DNA from 2 places in the Metabacillus sp. B2-18 genome. Region 2 is predicted to be linked to the other one. Evidence: a T-box and tRNA genes for the amino acid it is inferred to sense, from the RefSeq annotation. Region 2 holds a T-box; the other holds one or more tRNA genes.
The links. The T-box of region 2 lies ahead of leuS (leucine--tRNA ligase). A T-box ahead of a tRNA ligase gene usually reads a tRNA of that ligase, here a tRNA-Leu.
Positions count from the first base shown of each region.

Region 1: it has a tRNA-Leu gene. The T-box ahead of leuS (leucine--tRNA ligase) is inferred to sense a tRNA for this amino acid. The anticodon was not compared.

Region 1 covers NZ_CP088245.1:2,149,253-2,158,377, reverse strand. Annotated here, with positions in the region: gene LPC09_RS10845 (SRPBCC family protein) at 1-344, opposite strand, end outside; gene LPC09_RS10840 (hypothetical protein) at 820-966, shown strand; tRNA gene LPC09_RS10835 (tRNA-Ala) at 1,069-1,144, opposite strand; RNA gene ffs (signal recognition particle sRNA large type) at 1,154-1,419, opposite strand; RNA gene ssrS (6S RNA) at 1,454-1,634, opposite strand; tRNA gene LPC09_RS10820 (tRNA-Leu) at 1,638-1,720, opposite strand; RNA gene ssrA (transfer-messenger RNA) at 1,810-2,170, opposite strand; gene LPC09_RS27595 (YjcZ family sporulation protein) at 2,386-2,517, opposite strand; gene LPC09_RS10805 (DUF3231 family protein) at 2,849-3,358, shown strand; gene LPC09_RS10800 (TerC family protein) at 3,497-4,270, opposite strand; gene LPC09_RS10795 (YbaN family protein) at 4,592-4,981, opposite strand; gene LPC09_RS10790 (hypothetical protein) at 5,202-5,459, shown strand; gene LPC09_RS10785 (Cof-type HAD-IIB family hydrolase) at 5,513-6,292, opposite strand; gene LPC09_RS10780 (2-thiouracil desulfurase family protein) at 6,464-6,919, opposite strand; gene LPC09_RS10775 (flavin-containing monooxygenase) at 6,934-7,986, opposite strand; gene LPC09_RS10770 (ABC transporter permease) at 8,135-8,920, opposite strand; gene LPC09_RS10765 (ABC transporter ATP-binding protein) at 8,920-9,125, opposite strand, start outside.
Region 2 covers NZ_CP088245.1:3,807,628-3,816,752, reverse strand. Annotated here, with positions in the region: gene LPC09_RS19330 (MDR family MFS transporter) at 1-215, shown strand, start outside; partial or broken gene LPC09_RS19325 (sigma-54 interaction domain-containing protein) at 299-1,671, shown strand; gene LPC09_RS19320 (GntP family permease) at 2,041-3,360, shown strand; gene LPC09_RS19315 (3-hydroxybutyrate dehydrogenase) at 3,379-4,155, shown strand; T-box leader at 4,276-4,505, shown strand; gene leuS (leucine--tRNA ligase) at 4,606-7,020, shown strand; gene LPC09_RS19305 (rhodanese-like domain-containing protein) at 7,269-7,592, shown strand; gene LPC09_RS19300 (sporulation protein Cse60) at 7,637-7,822, opposite strand; gene LPC09_RS19295 (BaiN/RdsA family NAD(P)/FAD-dependent oxidoreductase) at 7,902-9,125, opposite strand, start outside.

The sequences.
Region 1 (9,125 bases), 1.7 Mb from region 2:
ATTTCTCCATTCAATTTAACCTCTGTATGATCATTTATTGAAGAAAGGGTGTATGTAAACAAAAATTCGCCTTTTCCTGTCGTTCCTTTTGTTCCATCACAGCGAAGCACAATTTTATCTGGTTCTTTGAGTTCCACAACTTCAAAGTACTCTGAAGCTTCCTTTCCAAACATCTTTCTTGTTTCCTTCCATTCACTTCCTACCTTCAATGGTCCTTCATCGAGCCGCTCTATTCCTACAAAGCCTTGCATCCAATTCTCGGCAGAGTCAAGATCAAGTAAAGCTGTGTATGCCTTTTGTTTGGATACTTTTAGATTTTTTTGCGATTCAAAACGAATACTCATGCTCATTATCTCCTTAAAATTATTTTATCAATAGAAATCATTTTATCTTTCTATTCAATAAAAAAGTATTTTGTTTTGTTCAAATAATAAAAGGTTAAAAATCCTGCTTTTCCTATCATTCTATACACTTCAAGCTAAATCCAGTGAATCTACTTCTTATCTTTATAATATTTATTTCTTTATACATATAAAAGATTTTATTAAGGAAATTTATTATCCCACACAAAGCACTCGTGGTGAAACATTCAATTCAAGAGGGAGACACCGTACTCGTTCACTTTCATGTGTAACAAAATCCAGAAGATTTGGGAGTAGCTGTTGTAGATTACAATTCTATATCATTTTTCAAATATTTATCTCAAATTGATATTTGTTTCATATCGATTTGAGATATATAATGAAAATAAGAAATAACAGTAAACGCTTACAAGATTGTAACAACAACGTTACTTCTTATTAATAAGGAGGATATACCATGAGCCAATTAGCAAGAGAAATCAAAGTGAAGGATTTATTAGACAAACGCAAATTCAATGAAAAGGAAATCGCGGAGATGTCAGATCCACAAATTGAATATTTTCACTGGCTCTATTTTGAAGATTCAGTTTACGATTATATGTAAATACTATAAATAATTACGAAAAAGCTTTTGTACTCTTTGTACAAAAGCTTTTTGTTATGTATGACTAAACTTGTGCATGTCGCATTGCACATACCGTATTAATGGTGGAGCCTAGCGGGATCGAACCGCTGACCTCCTGCGTGCAAAGCAGGAGCTCTCCCAGCTGAGCTAAGGCCCCATATAGCACCGTTGAACCTTTTATTGATATGACAACACAAGCGCTACTTATACAGCCAGCTCATTCAAAGCTACCCTTCGACACATAGATTGTCCCACTTATGGCTGCTTCGTTCCCGTCCTGACCAGATTCATGGGTTTCTATTGCGAGGACTCCGAAAGTCAACACCGCTTATATAAGGCAAACCTTCCATTATCATACCGCTAAAAAGGAATTCATCCTCGCTAGAGCGGGTTGCGAGTTACAGGGCACCGCTACCTCCCCGACTATCAACGGTATGTATAAGAAAATGATATATGTTGTTTTTAAATCATTCCCACCTATGCCGTTTCCCCATATGTTTTGATAACCTGTTTTCAACAGGTGGGTTTCCGCATATTAACCTGCTGCAATCCTACTAAGGTAGGCGTGACATTGGTTAATCATATAGGAATCCCTAATAAATAGTAAGGTTTAAAACATGAAGGGGCAACGAACATTGCAGGATGAATAATGCAACCGAGAGGACTTGAACCTCCACGGGATCGCTCCCACTAGGCCCTCAACCTAGCGCGTCTGCCATTCCGCCACGATCGCAAAATAATAATATACCTCTTGGTGCCGCCCTGAGGAGTCGAACCTCAACTAAAAGTCACTCTACCAATTTGAGCATGATCGGCATAATTTGGTGGAATCGACCGGATTCGAACCGGTGTGCAAAGGTGTTTCCACTTATATTTCTACGAGTGTAGTCAGCAAAATTATGTTTCGCCCTCTTCTTTAGCCCACTGACAGGCATTGAAGTGGCTAGTCTGTTTCTTCTCTTCCTTCTTCCTCAGACGGTGGAATCAGGCGTAGTCCACTACGTTTGAGTCCCATATCCCTACCACATGGACGATGGAGGGCGGAACCGCATCGACTGTTGTTAGGCAGCGAAAGCGAAGTTGTTTTGTTGTTTGCCAGTTGTAGGCTTTGACGTTTTTACGAGCTCGTCAACTCGACTCGCCATATAAGCTTAACCATCCCTGTCGATACCAAAACGATCCCATATTAGAGTAGTTTAAAACAATTCGGTTTTAACCGATTGTTAAATATCTGAGTTAGCACGATAATTTGTATGACGTATCGTGTATTCATAATATATCACGGAAAAATACTTCTGTGTAGTGGTAATAACCTGTGATTTTGGCATCTTTATCCTATTCTGTTAGGTAGAAAATAAAAAAGACACTACAATAGTGTCTTTTTAAAGGTGTATGTGGTTAACACTTATTACCGTAGATCGTTGCACCTATAATAATTAACAAAATGAATAGCACAACAATAAGCGCGAACGTATTCGGTCTATAAGCAGGAGCACAATATCCATAAGCAGGAGCTTCATAATAAGGCATTACCATAGGCTGATGAGGAACATTTTCTGCAGCAACATGAGGCATGTTTGCACCAGCCATATGAGGGCTGTTTTCGTAACCGTACATTTAAACATCTTCCTTTCAATTGTCGATTTTAAATTACTTAGACGATATAGTATATACGTATATCGAAATTTGGAGCCCGTCTAATCCTAAGAATGATTCATTTAGGAGCCTAAAAAGAAGCCCATTTTTCTTATTAAGATTAAATAAGAAAGTTTTAACACATACTATTTTTTGTCTAAAAGACAGTAAGTAATATTAGGAGAATTTTTATATGGATATGAAAAAAACAATAGGGAGTGTTTTAATGGGCATTTTAAGTGGTAATCCTCAAAACGAGCCATTACATTATGGAGAAGTTTTTGGTGCTTGGTCTTTTCTTTTAACTTCAAAAGCAGCAGTTGCCGGATATCAGACAAAGGTTAATCATGCTGGAGATGAGGACCTTAGTAAATTGCTAATGGAAGCAATAGATCAATGTCAACAAGAAATGAAACAGATTGAGACAATTTTAAAAGACAATGGAGTCGCTCTTCCTCCTACACCACCTGAACGTCCAAACGCTCGTTTAGAGGATATTCCAGCAGGAGCAAAGTTTATGGATCAAGAAATTGCAGCAGCTTTATCCGCAAGCATAGCTGCTGGATTGGTAGCATGTAGTCAAATGATTGGTCAAGCAATTAGAGAAGACATCGCTATGATGTTTGGTCAATTCCATACACAAAAAGCAGCACTTGGTGGCAAAGTGTTACGACTAAATAAAGAAAAAGGTTGGCTAATTCCACCTCCTCTTCATTTAAATAAAACAGAAGAATAATAAAAGGGAAAAACTGACTTTAAAAAGCTAAAAGATGACCTAAGTGAATGCTGGTCATCTTTTTATCATTCTTTTGAAATTTCAAGTGTGAGTCAATTTTGTCATTAACTCACACTTGAATTATTCAAAAAACTTACTTTATGTTAAATCTTTTTCTAAAGACTTGTTAGCAGGTGCAAACCATCCAAGTAAGGCTATTCCAACTAACACTCCATAAAAGATCAAAGTCCAGACCGTGCTGTGTGGAAAATGATGATCTAAGATACCGATATCTTCATGAGCCAAAGTAATGACTGCAAGTTTAACACCTACCCAAGCAACAATTGCATATGCTGTTGTTTCCAGAGCTGGACGTTTTGCAAGTAACTGAACAAACCATGTTGCTGCAAACTTGATTAAGATAAGACCAGCAATACCTCCTAAAACAACTACTATAAACTTTCCTCCATCCATACCACCGAAATTGCCTAGTGGTGAATCCGGAAGTCCAAGCGCCAGTGCTACTGCTGCAAGAATTGAATCAATCGCAAAAGCAAGGTCTGCCAATGCTATCTTACCTACAGTTGGCCAAAAACCTTTACCAGCTGCTTCCTTTTCTTCTTCCTCACGAATATTTTCATTTTCTTTACCGAAACGTGCCTGAATAATATGCTTTAATCCTAAGTAAAGAAGATAAGCTGCACCTATCGCCTGAATTTGCCAGACATTCGCAATAAATGATATAGCAAAAAGTGCAAGAAACCTGAATACAAAAGCCATGATAATTCCATAATTTATAGCTCTTTTTTTCTGATCCTCAGGTAAATGTTTAGCTATAACTGCCAGCACTAACGCATTATCAGCAGATAACAGTCCTTCCAACCCAATTAAAATCAACAATGCCCAGGCATACTCTAACCATAATGATTCCATTAATTTCTCTCCCTTCCATTACTAAACCTCTCATGTAAATGTTTCAATATCTATAGATTTTCCAAGCTAGCAACAGGTATCCTAGTGAAATAATGCTAAAAAACTTTTGAGCATTGTTTTATTTGAACTGATCGAAACTTCAATACGTTTTGTATTTTCACTGTAAGTAGTCTCGTCCTTCATAAAAAAATCATGCTGTGTATTTTTTTATTAAATGTGCACATTATTAATGAGTGATAAAAATCCGTCATAATTTGATATAACTGAATCATCCCCAAAAGGTATTATCTTATCCACTTCCCTTAATCATTCGCTAAATAATCACTTCCTATAAAAAATTTTATCAGCTTCTTTTTGCTTTGGTTTAATCGTTTTAATTTTCTTTAAGAAATAATAGTGCTTGTATATTGCAAGTAGCACTAAAATAACTTTTATCACTAGGATGTTTATGTAAAAGACCGAAAAAAGGATGAACGTATCTGCAATTAGGTTGATACGAATTTTTTCTTTAAGTGTCATGCCTTTTTTCTGTCGGAAACCTTCAACGTATTTATTATAGAATGAGGTACTTTGAAACCATCTTTCAAATTTCTTAGAGCTTTTTGCAAAGCAGAATGATGCTAAGAGAAAAAATGGACCTCCGGGTAAAATAGGGAGAATAATTCCCGCAACTCCAACACCAAGGGAAATAAATCCAAGAATAGCAAACATTATATTTTTTATATTTTTGATTGTTAATCACCTGATTTCTAATATAGTGAGGCTCAACGCTTTATCAAAAACTATTCATCTATTATTATAAGTTATTTTAAGGAAGATGTAGAATATTTTGTAACTAAATGAAATTGAAGAAAACTACTATATCATAAATAATCAATCAGGGGACATACTGTATTGGGCTGTGATGAATAAATGAAAGGAGTTTTCAAATATGGATAGAAGCAACGAAATAGTGGATAAAATGAAGAATATTTTTCAGGATACATGCGGTTCATGGCAAAACTGTACCGTTACAACAATTCAGGATTTCCTTGATCAATGTGAACAAAATAATATTGACTCACAGTTTTGCATGAGCTGGGTTGAACAACATCAACTTGAAATACCGGGATGGGAAACTGTTTCTAAGGTATCTCTTCAGTGGGTAAATGAACATACTTCAACAGGTGCCCCTCAATCATTTAAATAATAGAAACCAGGCGCTCTGAATATTAAGCGCCTGATTTCTATACCATAAAAAAATTATAAAAGCCCTACCTGTTGAAGTCCATGAAGTATACCATTTTCCTCAACTGATTTAGTTACGTATTTTGCGACTTCCTTCACACGATTTTCTGCATTTCCCATTGCTACACTATTCTTTATAGTTGAAAGCATTTCAATGTCATTTAAACCATCGCCAAAAGCATATTGATGTTCATCCGAAAATCCAAGCTTCTCAACGATTTTCTTAATTCCAATTGCCTTTGAACCGCCACTTGGGACAACATCCACTGAAAAAGGATGCCACCTTACAAAGTCAAAATCCTGATAATTTTGTTCGTATTGCTTCTCTTCTCCTTCTGGGCAAAATAAAAGCGTTTGATACAAATCACGACCTTTATAGTAGTACGGATCATGTGTAGGAAAATGTTTGATTTTTAATGAATAAATGCTTTCGTTAATATAGTGGTGTTCGGGAACATTTGCTTTCATATCTTCATGATCCATAAAGACAACAGGATGCTCGTTCAGAAGAGCGTTTTCTGTTAATTTTTCGAGTGATGAAATCTTTAAAGGATTTGTAAAAAGCACTTCGCCATCTAGTACGACATATTGACCATTATAGCTAACATATGTATTTATATTTAATTCTTCACGTAAATCTTCAAACATAAAAGGAGCTCGACCTGTTGCAATCGCAACAACATGTCCTTCATCTTTCAGTTTAAAAATAGCTTCTTTAGTTGAAAATGGTAATTCTTTATCATGTGTAAGTAAAGTTCCATCTATATCAAAAAAAATCACACTTTTAGTGGCCATCTCTATTCCTACTTTCTAAATATTTTATTATTTTCATCCTTTCACATAACGTAATTGTACCATAATCTGAGTCTCTCTCAATAATAGCCCCAATCACAGTTCATGAACAAATAATGAGGGATCTCATTGTTTATTTTTAACGCTTGGAGATAGTCCAATCTAAGAGAATCTTTACAATTTATCAGGCAGATTGCTTTCAGAAAACACCATTATCCCATTTCTTTTCAATAAAGCTGTTGTTACCCCGTTTCCAATTACTTTTTTCCCCTTAAACCTACCATTGTAAATCATTGAACTTCCGCATGAAGGACTATAATCTTTTAAAATCACTACTTTTGCTTTCATCTCTATGGCTTTTTCTAATGTTGAATATGCACCTCTTATGTATAGCTGCGTTACATCTTTTCCTGACTTTTCCACCACTCTAGCATGTCCATCTAAAACATCTTCTCCATTTCCTCCAACAATTTCTGCTGGCTCTCTTGGTGTGGTGAAGCCTCCGAGTAATTCAGGACAAACGGTTACAGCTTTGTTTTCGTTTACTAAATCCCTTATTTCTTTAAGTAGACTGTGTGTTCCATTGTATCTTACTTCCAAACCGGCCAAACAAGAGCTAACTAACAACACTACACGTCATCTCCCTACATGCTATTTACATTTTTAATAATTTGTTGACATAGATATTTTGCATCATTTCCAACCCCCAGCAATAGTGCTGAGCCTCTTCTATGCTGCCATGGAAGTCCTAAAAAGTACAATCCACTAACACTAGTAACACCTCTTTTATGCTTTGGATTTCCTTGTTTATCAAAAGCTTCTTTTATTTTAAGCCAATGGTAATTTGAGTAAAATCCTGTTGCCCATATGATGTTTTTCACTTTTAATGTATCTCCATCTTCAAAGTATATGGTCGTATGTTCAGCATTTTTTGTTCTAGTCTTTAAGATCACTTTCCCTTTTCGAATTAATTCTTTTAAATTATATCCAAAAATAGGATCGCCTTGTTGTTGAAGCTTTTTAGCTATAAAAGAGTCACGGTTCGCATGTAAAATACCTAATTTATCAAACCACCAAAATATACTTTTAGAGGCAAAAGTTAACGGTAAGAATGTCAGCTTTTGACTAATAGATAAATATACTTCTTTTGATTTCGATAATTCAACCGCTATTTGTGTTCCAGAGTTTCCTCCCCCAATCACTAAAACAGCCCCATCCTGTAGTTGAGTACTATTTTTATATTGAGATGAGTGAAGTTGTTTAATGCTGTGATCTAGTTTTTGAGAGATTTCAGGTATTTTCGGTGTTTGAAAAGGTCCTGTAGCAACTATTATTTGTTTTGCTAACAATGCTCCTCTATTTGTTACTACATGAAAAATATTTTTAGTTTTTTCTACTCTAATCACTTCGGTACCATGTTTTATTGGTAAAGAAAAGGTAGTTGCATATTTTTTAAGATACGCAACAATCTCGTTTTTTGGGGGAAATTCATCTAAATTTCCTTCCATCATCAAACCTGGTAAAGAACTGTATCTTTTAGGTGTAAATAAAACCAAAGAATCATAGCGTTTCCTCCATACACTTCCAATTTCTTGCTCCTTATCTATAATTAAAAAGGATAAATGACTTTGCTTAAGAAAATACCCCATTGAAAGACCCGCTTGACCTGCACCAATAATTAAAACATCATATATCATCGTAACCACACCTCATATACAATATATGTACATATGTTCACATACACTTTACCCTCTTAGGTAAAATTTGTCAATATCATTCCTGAAATATGAATTAATAAAATAAAAAAGCTAATTACGCAGCTCGCAAAGCTGCATAAAATAGCTTTTACTTATTTATAAACTGTTGACGATCATTAAAGAAAGTTTTATAACTAAATGATGTAAAAATCATGACTGTTAGAGCTACACTTCCAGCAATACCAAGCAATACAGCAATTTGATATTCAATCGCTATTATTGGATTTATTCCGGCTAATATTTGACCTGTCATCATGCCTGGTAAGAAAACAATTCCCATACCTACCATACTATTAATTGTTGGTAATATTGCTGAATCAAACGCGGCGTTGACAACAGACTTGGTGGCGGCTTCAGGTTTAGCTCCCAACATGAGTGCACCCTCAATTAAGTGCTTTTCCTTTTCAATACCTTCTACTAAATTTTTCACACCAAGAGTAATCCCTGTCATTGAGTTTCCTATAATCATTCCTGCTATTGGAATCAGATAATGAGGCTCATACCAAGGCTGAAAATGAATGACAACAAAATTAAAGTAAAGCAACGTTAGAAGCGAACCGGCCGTCATTGAGAGAGCAATAATTTGTTTTAGTTTTCTAGATAATGGTTTTGCCACCTGCTTGTATGTATTAAAAATTGAAAATGTAAGCATAAACAACACAATAAAGGTGATGATATAAGGGTTTGGATCCTCAAAAATGTACGTTAGGATATATCCTACGACCACTAATTGAATTGTCATTCTTGCTGTAGAAACAATTATGCGGATTTCTCTATTTAAGCCTCTCCATCTAACGAATGCAATCAATAATATTATAAATAAATATCCAGCAGCAAGCCTCCACAGCTCAATATCTCTTATCACATTTCCCATCAACTCTCACTCCCATTTTTCTTTAGGGTAACAACATTTTCAGCATAAGTGGAAACAAGCTTTTGGGAATGTGTAATAAGAATGGCTGTTTTATTATTTTTCTTTATCATTTCAATAAAATTCTTCATGACCAGTTCTTCCGTTACCTCATCTAGGGCTGAAGTCGGTTCATCCAATAAATAAACTTCCGCATCTAACAGGAGAA
Region 2 (9,125 bases):
ATCAAGGATTTGTTAATAGTACTGCAACAGGTGGTAGAATGATTGGCCCTATACTTGGAGGTGTAATTGCAGACTATTACAATATGAACCTCTTATTTATAATTATTATTACTTTATTAGCAGTTGGTATCTTTACTACTTTTATTTATGATAAAAAGCTTAATGCTGTTATTGAAAAGAAAAGGTCTCAGGAACCCGATGTTTACGGGGTCTAAGCCCTTTTTTTTTTCTGAAATTTAGACTACTAACTTGTGATACGATAAGAGAAAAAATGATTAACAGGGGAAGGTAATATGTCATGATCAATCAACGTTTTCCTTACGCAAAGGAAATAATTGAAACTGTTATAGAAAACGCTTACGTTTGGATTGTTATAGTCGATGCTGATGGCATATTATCTATATGAATGACAATTATTGTCGTTTTTGTGAAGTAACAAAGGAAGAGGTTATTGGGAAGCATGTTACAGAAGTAATAGAAAATACAAGAATGCATATTGTTGTCAAAAACGGTGAAGAGGAAATTGCTGATCTTCAATATATTCGTGGTAATTATATGATTGCAAACCGGATTCCGATTATTGCTGACGGTAAGGTGGTTGGAGCGTTTGGTACCGTTATGTTTAGAGATACGAAGGAATGGAGTGAAATGAACTCACATGTTCGTCACCATTTGTCATCTATTCAATCGTTTATCGAACAGCAAGATGATACAGGAGCAAAATACACATTAAACGACATTCATTCAAAATCAGCCATTATGGCCGGGTTAAAGGAAAAAGTCAAATCAATTGCAGCAACTGATAGCTCAGTTCTCATTAGGGGAGAAAGTGGGACGGGAAAAGAATTATTTGCTCATAGCATCCATCTTTTAAGTCATAGAAGTGATAAGCCGTTTGTAAAGGTTAACTGTGGTGCGATCCCGGAGCATCTGCTTGAATCGGAATTATTCGGGTATGAAGATGGTGCTTTTACTGGAGCTAAAAAGGGCGGAAAAAAGGGGAAATTTCAGCAGGCTAATGGTGGAACCATTTTTTTAGATGAAATCGGTGATATGAGCTTGCAAATGCAGGTAAAGCTGCTTCGTGTTCTTCAGGAAAAAGAAGTCGAACCTGTAGGATCCACCAAAACAATACCTTTGGATGTTCGAGTTATTACTGCAACAAATAGACCATTGGAAGATTTGATGAAAACAAATGATTTCCGTAGTGATCTATATTACAGAATAAGTGTGATTCCTTTGTTTATTCCTCCCCTAAGAGAACGTAAGGAAGATTTAGAGGTTTTAGTTCGCCAATTTATCAAAAAGGTTTCAATTCGAACAGGAAAGAGAATTTCAATGATTCATGAAGATGTGATGGATACGTTTTACCATTATCATTGGCAAGGAAATATTCGTGAGCTAGAAAATGTTATTGAAGCTGCTATTCACTTAGCCAAATCAGATCTAATTACATTAGACTCTATTCCTGATTATATAAAACAATCAACAATTTATCATTCGAAATCAGAATCAGCATTAACATTAAAAGACATGCTAAATGATGCAGAAAAAGAAATTTTACTTAAAATGATTCAGAAATACAAAGGAGATAAAAAGGCCGCTGCTAAAGCGTTAGGAATCAGTAAGTCTAGTATGTATGAAAAAATTCAAAAATATGGTCTTGAATAAGTCCGAATATCCGGAATGCAGTCCAAGATTTTGGACTGCTCTTTTAATGCTTGAAAATAACCTTTAGGATGATGTGGACTAGCTATGATTTTTTAAAGTATTCCAGAAATCCGGAATAAGTATAGTAGAAAAAGAGTTATAACATAGCGGGTATTCTTTGATATGTAATTATTTACTCAGTTTATGCTTGTTGGCATACTTCTTGCTTTTATAATTGTGAAGTTGAAAGGAGGTATAAAATGCAGAATGTATATTTGTTGTTTAAAGAAAAGGTGCCTGGTGAATAAGGGAGTGTTCTAAAAAGGATTACTTAGAAATGAAAGCGGTTACCATTCTTAAGACTTATAGTCAAGCAAAGGGGGAAGACAGATGTTAAGTATGATTGGATTAATTGGTGGTTTAGCACTTTTAATTTTTTTAACAATGAGGGGTATGAACTTATTAGTAGCAGGTCCGTTATGTGCTTTATTTGTTGCTGTATTTAGTGGTTTACCACTTTTTCCACAATTAGTGGGAGAAGGTGAGGCAAATTTAGTAGGAAATTATATGACTGGTTTTTCTGGATTTATTGCTTCTTGGTATCTCATGTTTTTACTAGGGGCCATTTTTGGAAAAGTAATGGAAGATAGTGGGGCAGCAGATAGTGTCTCAAAATGGATTGTAAGTAAAATTGGGATGAAAAGAGCTGTACTTGCCATTGTTATTGCATGTGCGGTGTTAACATACGGTGGTGTTAGTTTATTCGTTGTCGCATTTTCTGTTTATCCAATGGCGGTTAGTTTATTTAGAGAAGCAGATCTGCCACGCCGCTTTATTCCAGCGGCACTCGCTTTTGGATCTGTTACCTTTACAATGACATCAGCAGGTTCACCAGAGATTCAAAACTGGATTCCGATTGAATATTTAGGTACTTCTCCGTATGCAGGGTGGGAAGTTAGTTTAATTGTTGCTGTGTTTATGATGGTATTTGGTTATTGGTGGCTAAGAAGAATGATTTCAAAAGCAGTAGCACGTGGTGAGAAATTTGTTGCAAGAGACAATGATCCTGTAAATGAACACAAAGCTTTACCAAATCCGTTATTTGGAGTAATTCCGTTATTTGTTGTGTTAGTTATTTCGTTTATTTTCCACGATTCCTTGCAGCAATCAGCATTAATTATTGCCTTACTAGGTGGAGTTATTGCTACTTATCTATTAAACCGTAAGTATTTTAAATCGTTCTGGAATGCTGTATCAGAAGGAACACTTGGAGCATTATTAGCCCTTGGGAACACAGCGGCAGTAGTAGGGTTTGGTGGTGTTGCAAAGGCGGTACCAGCATTTGAAGTAGCTGTAAATGCCATGACTAGTATTCCAGGAAGCCCGTTAATTGGTGGAGCTATTGCGGTCAGTGTGATTGCTGGTATGACAGGCTCAGCCTCTGGAGGTCAGGCCATTGCCTTACCATTACTAGCACCACACTATATGGATATGGGCGTGAATCCGGAGGCTTTACACCGGGTTGTGTCGATATCATCTGGTGCATTAGATTCTCTCCCACATAACGGATATGTTGTGACAACTGTTCGTGCAATTTGTGGAGAGTCTCATCAGGATGCATACAATCCTGTAGGTGCACTCACTGTCATTGTTCCGCTACTAGGCGTTGTTTTAGCAATTATATTATTTTCATTTGGATTAGGTATATAGAAACGGAGGTTGGTTATTTTGGTTCAGGCTCAAGTAGTACTACTAACAGGAGCAGCACAAGGCATAGGCTTTGAACTGGCTAGAGCTTTTGCGTTAGAAGGAGCAAAGGTTGTATTAACAGACTTGAATGAAGAGCAGGTTTTAATGAGTACAAAAGAATTGCAAAATCAAGGCTATGATGTGATTGGACTTAGATGTGATGTAACAAATGAACAAGACATTATTGATGTTGTGAAAAAAACGAAGGAGCATTATGGAAGAGTTGATACGCTAATAAATAATGCAGGTCTACAGCATGTTGCTCATATCGAGGATTTTCCGACTGAAAAATTCGAATTGCTAACAAAAGTTATGCTCGTAGCTCCTTTTGTCGCTACAAAACATGTTTTTCCGATTATGAAAGAACAAAAGTTTGGAAGAATTATAAATATGTCATCTATTAACGGATTAATAGGGTTTGCTGGTAAGGCTGCCTATAATAGTGCAAAGCATGGAGTTATTGGGTTAACAAAAGTGGCTGCTTTGGAAGGAGCACCACATGGAATTACCGTTAATGCAATCTGCCCTGGATACGTAGATACTCCGCTTGTGCGAAATCAGCTTCAAGATCTTGCTGATACAAGAAATGTACCTCTAGAAAATGTATTAGAAGAGGTTTTGTATCCGCTTATTCCGCAAAAAAGGCTGCTCTCTGTAAAAGAAGTTGCAGACTATACGATTTTCTTAACTAGTGAAAAGGCTGGTGGAGTAACAGGTCAGGCGGTCGTAATAGATGGTGGATATACAGTTCAATAGGAGAAATGGGACTTGCGAGAATGTTCGCAAGTCTCTTTATGTTGAAAGAAAAATCGTAAATGATGCCTATACTTGCATATCACGACAAATTTATATAAAATAATCTTAAATCTATATACGAAATGAACGGAGAAAAGGAATAGTAATTAGTGAAAATGTGCTCAGAGAGTTGACGGATGGTGAGAGTCAACCAGTTTTTGCTAATGAACTCGCCTTTGAGTTACAAATGTGAAAGAGAAATATATCAAGTAATATTTGTCGTCTATCCACGTTACGGATGTCAAAGTGGGCATAATCACACTATGCCAAAGTTGGGTGGTACCACGGGAATTAAGCCTCTCGTCCCTGTTTGGGATGCGGGGTTTTTTCGTTTTTATGGACTTTAGAAAGCTTTGACCCGTTCAACAGGTTATAAAATAAATTAAGAGCAAGCTTTAAGGAGGAAAACAGATGAGCTTCAATCATCAAGAGATTGAAAAGAAATGGCAAGATTATTGGTTACATAATAAAACATTTAAAACAACAGAAGATACAGAAAAACCGAAGTTCTATGCATTGGACATGTTCCCATATCCATCAGGAGCGGGCCTCCATGTAGGACATCCTGAAGGATATACAGCAACAGACATTTTATCTCGTATGAAACGTATGCAAGGGTATAATGTTCTTCATCCAATGGGGTGGGATGCATTTGGTTTACCTGCTGAACAGTACGCGCTTGATACAGGAAATGACCCTGCTGAATTTACAAAGCAAAACATTGATAATTTCAGAAGACAAATTCAAGCACTAGGGTTTTCCTATGATTGGGATCGCGAAGTAAATACAACAGATCCTGAATATTACAAATGGACTCAATGGATCTTTTTGCAGCTTTATAAAAAAGGTTTGGCTTATGTAGATGAAGTACCTGTAAACTGGTGCCCTGCGTTAGGTACCGTTTTAGCAAATGAAGAAGTTATTGATGGGAAAAGTGAGCGTGGAGGTCATCCAGTTGAGCGACGTCCAATGAAGCAATGGATGCTGAAAATTACAGCATATGCTGACCGTCTTCTTGAAGACTTAGAAGACGTTGACTGGCCAGAAAGCATTAAAGATATGCAGCGTAACTGGATTGGCCGTTCTGAAGGTGCTCATGTAACATTTGATATTGAGGGACATGATGAAACATTTACTGTTTTCACTACTCGTCCTGATACATTATTTGGTGCAACATACGCTGTTTTAGCTCCAGAGCATTCTTTTATTGAAAAAATTACAACTGAGGATCAAAAACAAGCAGTTGAGGCCTATATTGACGAAGTAAAACATAAGAGTGATTTAGAACGTACAGAGCTTTCAAAAGATAAAACAGGCGTATTTACAGGTGCTTATGCTATTAACCCTGTAAACGGTGAAAAAATGCCAATATGGATTGCAGATTATGTACTTGTAACTTACGGTACTGGTGCGATTATGGCAGTTCCTGCACATGATGAGCGAGACTATGAATTTGCTGTAAAGTTTGATCTTCCGATTAAAGAAGTTGTGAGTGGTGGAGACGTGACGAAGGAAGCATACACTGGTGACGGTGAACACGTTAACTCTGATTTCTTAAACGGACTTGGCAAACAAGAAGCAATTGAAAAAGCGATCGCATGGCTTGAACAAAACAAAAAAGGTGAAAAGAAAGTAACTTACCGTCTTCGTGACTGGTTATTCAGCCGTCAACGTTATTGGGGTGAGCCAATTCCAATTATTCATTGGGAAGATGGTACAATGTCTGCTGTTCCAGAAGAAGAACTTCCACTTGTATTACCAAAAACAACAGAAATTAGACCATCTGGAACAGGGGAATCACCACTTGCAATTATTGATGATTTTGTAAATGTTGTTGATCCTGTAACAGGTAAAAAAGGTCGTCGTGAAACAAATACAATGCCGCAATGGGCTGGAAGCTGCTGGTATTACCTACGTTACATCGATCCAAAAAACAGCGAAGCTCTTGCAGATGATGCAAAGTTAAAGCAATGGTTACCTGTTGATATTTATATCGGTGGAGCAGAGCACGCAGTTCTTCACTTATTGTACGCTCGCTTTTGGCATAAGTTTTTATATGATATCGGTGTTGTTCCAACGAAAGAGCCATTCCAAAAGCTATTTAACCAAGGAATGATTCTTGGTGAAAACAATGAAAAAATGAGTAAATCTAAAGGAAATGTTGTGAATCCGGATGAGATTGTTTCATCACATGGTGCGGACACACTTCGTCTTTATGAAATGTTTATGGGACCATTAGAAGCATCAATTGCCTGGTCGACAACAGGTCTTGATGGAGCAAGACGTTTCTTAGATCGCGTATGGCGTTTATTCATTGAAGATAATGGTGAGTTAAGTCCAAAGGTTGTTGATGAAACAAGCGATGCTCTTGAACGCGTTTATCATCAAACGGTGAAAAAAGTATCAGAAGATTTGGAAGGACTACGCTTTAATACAGCTATTTCACAGCTTATGGTCTTCATTAATGAAGCATATAAACAAACAGTGCTTCCAAAAGAGTATGTGGAAGGTGTTGTGAAACTTCTATCTCCAATTGCGCCTCATTTAGCAGAAGAGCTATGGAGCAAATTAGGCCACAGCAGCACGATTTCTTATGAAGCATGGCCATCATTTGATGAAGCGAAACTTGTAGAAAATGAAGTGGAAATCGTTGTTCAGGTAAACGGAAAAGTCCGTGCAAAGCTTTTAGTAGCAAAAGATGTTACAAAAGATCAGTTAGAACAAATTGCGCTGGACGATGACCGTGTGAAAGAACATGTAGAAGGAAAAACAATACGTAAAGTAATTGCCGTACCTGGTAAGCTTGTGAATATTGTAGCGAACTAGTACGTGTTTTGGAATTGGCAAGTCCGGCTCATTGTGAGTCGGGCTTGTTTGTTTGTTTGTGCATGTCGTGGATTGTCGAAAAACTAATATTTGGTCAAAATTAGCAAATAAATCATATAAATTGACTAATAAATTAAGCAAAATATCAAATATATCTCTAAAAGCGTCAAATAAAGAAATTCAGCAAACTAGCACCTCACAAACTACTTTGATATAATGCAACTATTAAAACTGAAAGGGTGTACATAATGTCTGAATTTAAAGAAATTTCTCCTGAAGAGGTACAAAAAAGATTAGAAAATGGGGAAAAGCTTGAGCTAATAGATGTTCGTGAAGACGAAGAAGTAGAAGCAGGCATGATTCCGCAAGCGAAGCATATTCGTATGAATGATATTCCGGAGCATTTAGATGCACTTGATAAAGATAAAGAAACGATTTACATTTGTCGCTCAGGTGGAAGAAGTGGAAATGTTTGTGCTTATCTACAAGACAAAGGATACGATGTTGTTAACATGACTGGTGGCATGCTTGATTATAAAGGTGAAACAAAGCCGAAGAGTCAACTAGCTTAAAATAAAAAACTGCTTGTCTTATAAATGACGAGCAGTTTTTTATTTTACTTTTCCCGGTAAATAACAAGAGCTGAGTAACAATAGATTTGTTCTCCATCCTCGTCTATGGATACTGATACGCTGAACTTTATATCTCTAACCTGATTTTCTCCAAGGTTCGCTAGAAATCCATTGATTTCTTCTTCTAGATCTTTTTCGTGTTCTTCATCAAAAAGCGCCACTTTTAACATCATGATCACTTCCTAATTTCCATTTTAATAATTTGTATGACAGCTTGTCTAAATTTATTACTAGAATGGAGAAGTGATTTTATTCTTTAGAGTAAATAGCAGCATTTGATCCAGCAAGTCGGCCGGTTACTAAAGCTGATGTAATATTATAGCCACCTGTATATCCGTGTATATCTAGTATCTCACCACAGAAATATAACCCCGCTTTTAGTTTGGATGACATTTCCTTCGGGTGAATTTCTTTTACAGATACACCACCTCCGGTTACAAATGCTTTCTCAATTGATAGTGTACCATGGACTTGAAATTGAAATTGCTTGCAATCTTGTACAAAAGAGCGCAATTTTTCATTTGATAGATTATCATACGTAACTAACGAATCAATTTGATTTTTTTCCAACAAAAAGAGTAAATACCGTTCAGGTAGCAATCCTTTTAACACATTTTTTATTGCTTTTTTTGAATCCTGTTTTAAATCTTTAACAATTGATTGAAAAAGCTGTTCCTCTTTTTGATCAGGCAGGGCATCAATACTAACAGTAATCGCATTTGTTTTGAACTTTTTCATAGCCTTGACCACATATTGACTACATCTTAAAACAGCTGGACCTGATATTCCGAAGTGAGTGAAAATCATATCCATTTTATGGGTAATAATTGTTTTTCCTTTTGGATTAAGAACACTGAGTGCCACATCACGTAAAGAGAGTCCTTGTAGAGCTTTTTCCTGAATAAATGGTTCATTTGATGTAATTGGTACTTCAGTTGGAAACAATTCCGTAATCGTATGTCCGGCATTTTCAGCCCAGGCATATCCATCACCTGTACTCCCGGTATGTGGCACGCTTTTTCCGCCAACAGCTAGTACAACTGCCCTTGTTAAAATTGTTTCTCCGTTAACGAGTACAATACTTGTTACCTTTTCCGCATCGTATATCACTTCTTTTACAGGTTCATTTGTACGTATTTCCACATTTAAACGCTTTAATTCGCTAATTAGTGCATCAACGACAGATTGCGCTTTGTCCGTGACAGGAAACATTCGACCATGATCTTCTTCTTTTAATTGAATACCTAGATTTTCAAAAAAACGGATAATATCTTCATTGCTGAATTCTGAGAAAGCACTATATAAAAAACGGCCATTTCCGGGTATATGTTTAATAATCTCATCTATCGGCAATCTATTTGTTACATTACAACGACCACCACCTGATATGGCAAGCTTTCTTCCTAGTTTATTTCCTTTATCTAATAGAAGTACACGAGCCCCTTTTTCTCCTGCAGCAATTGAGGCCATTAA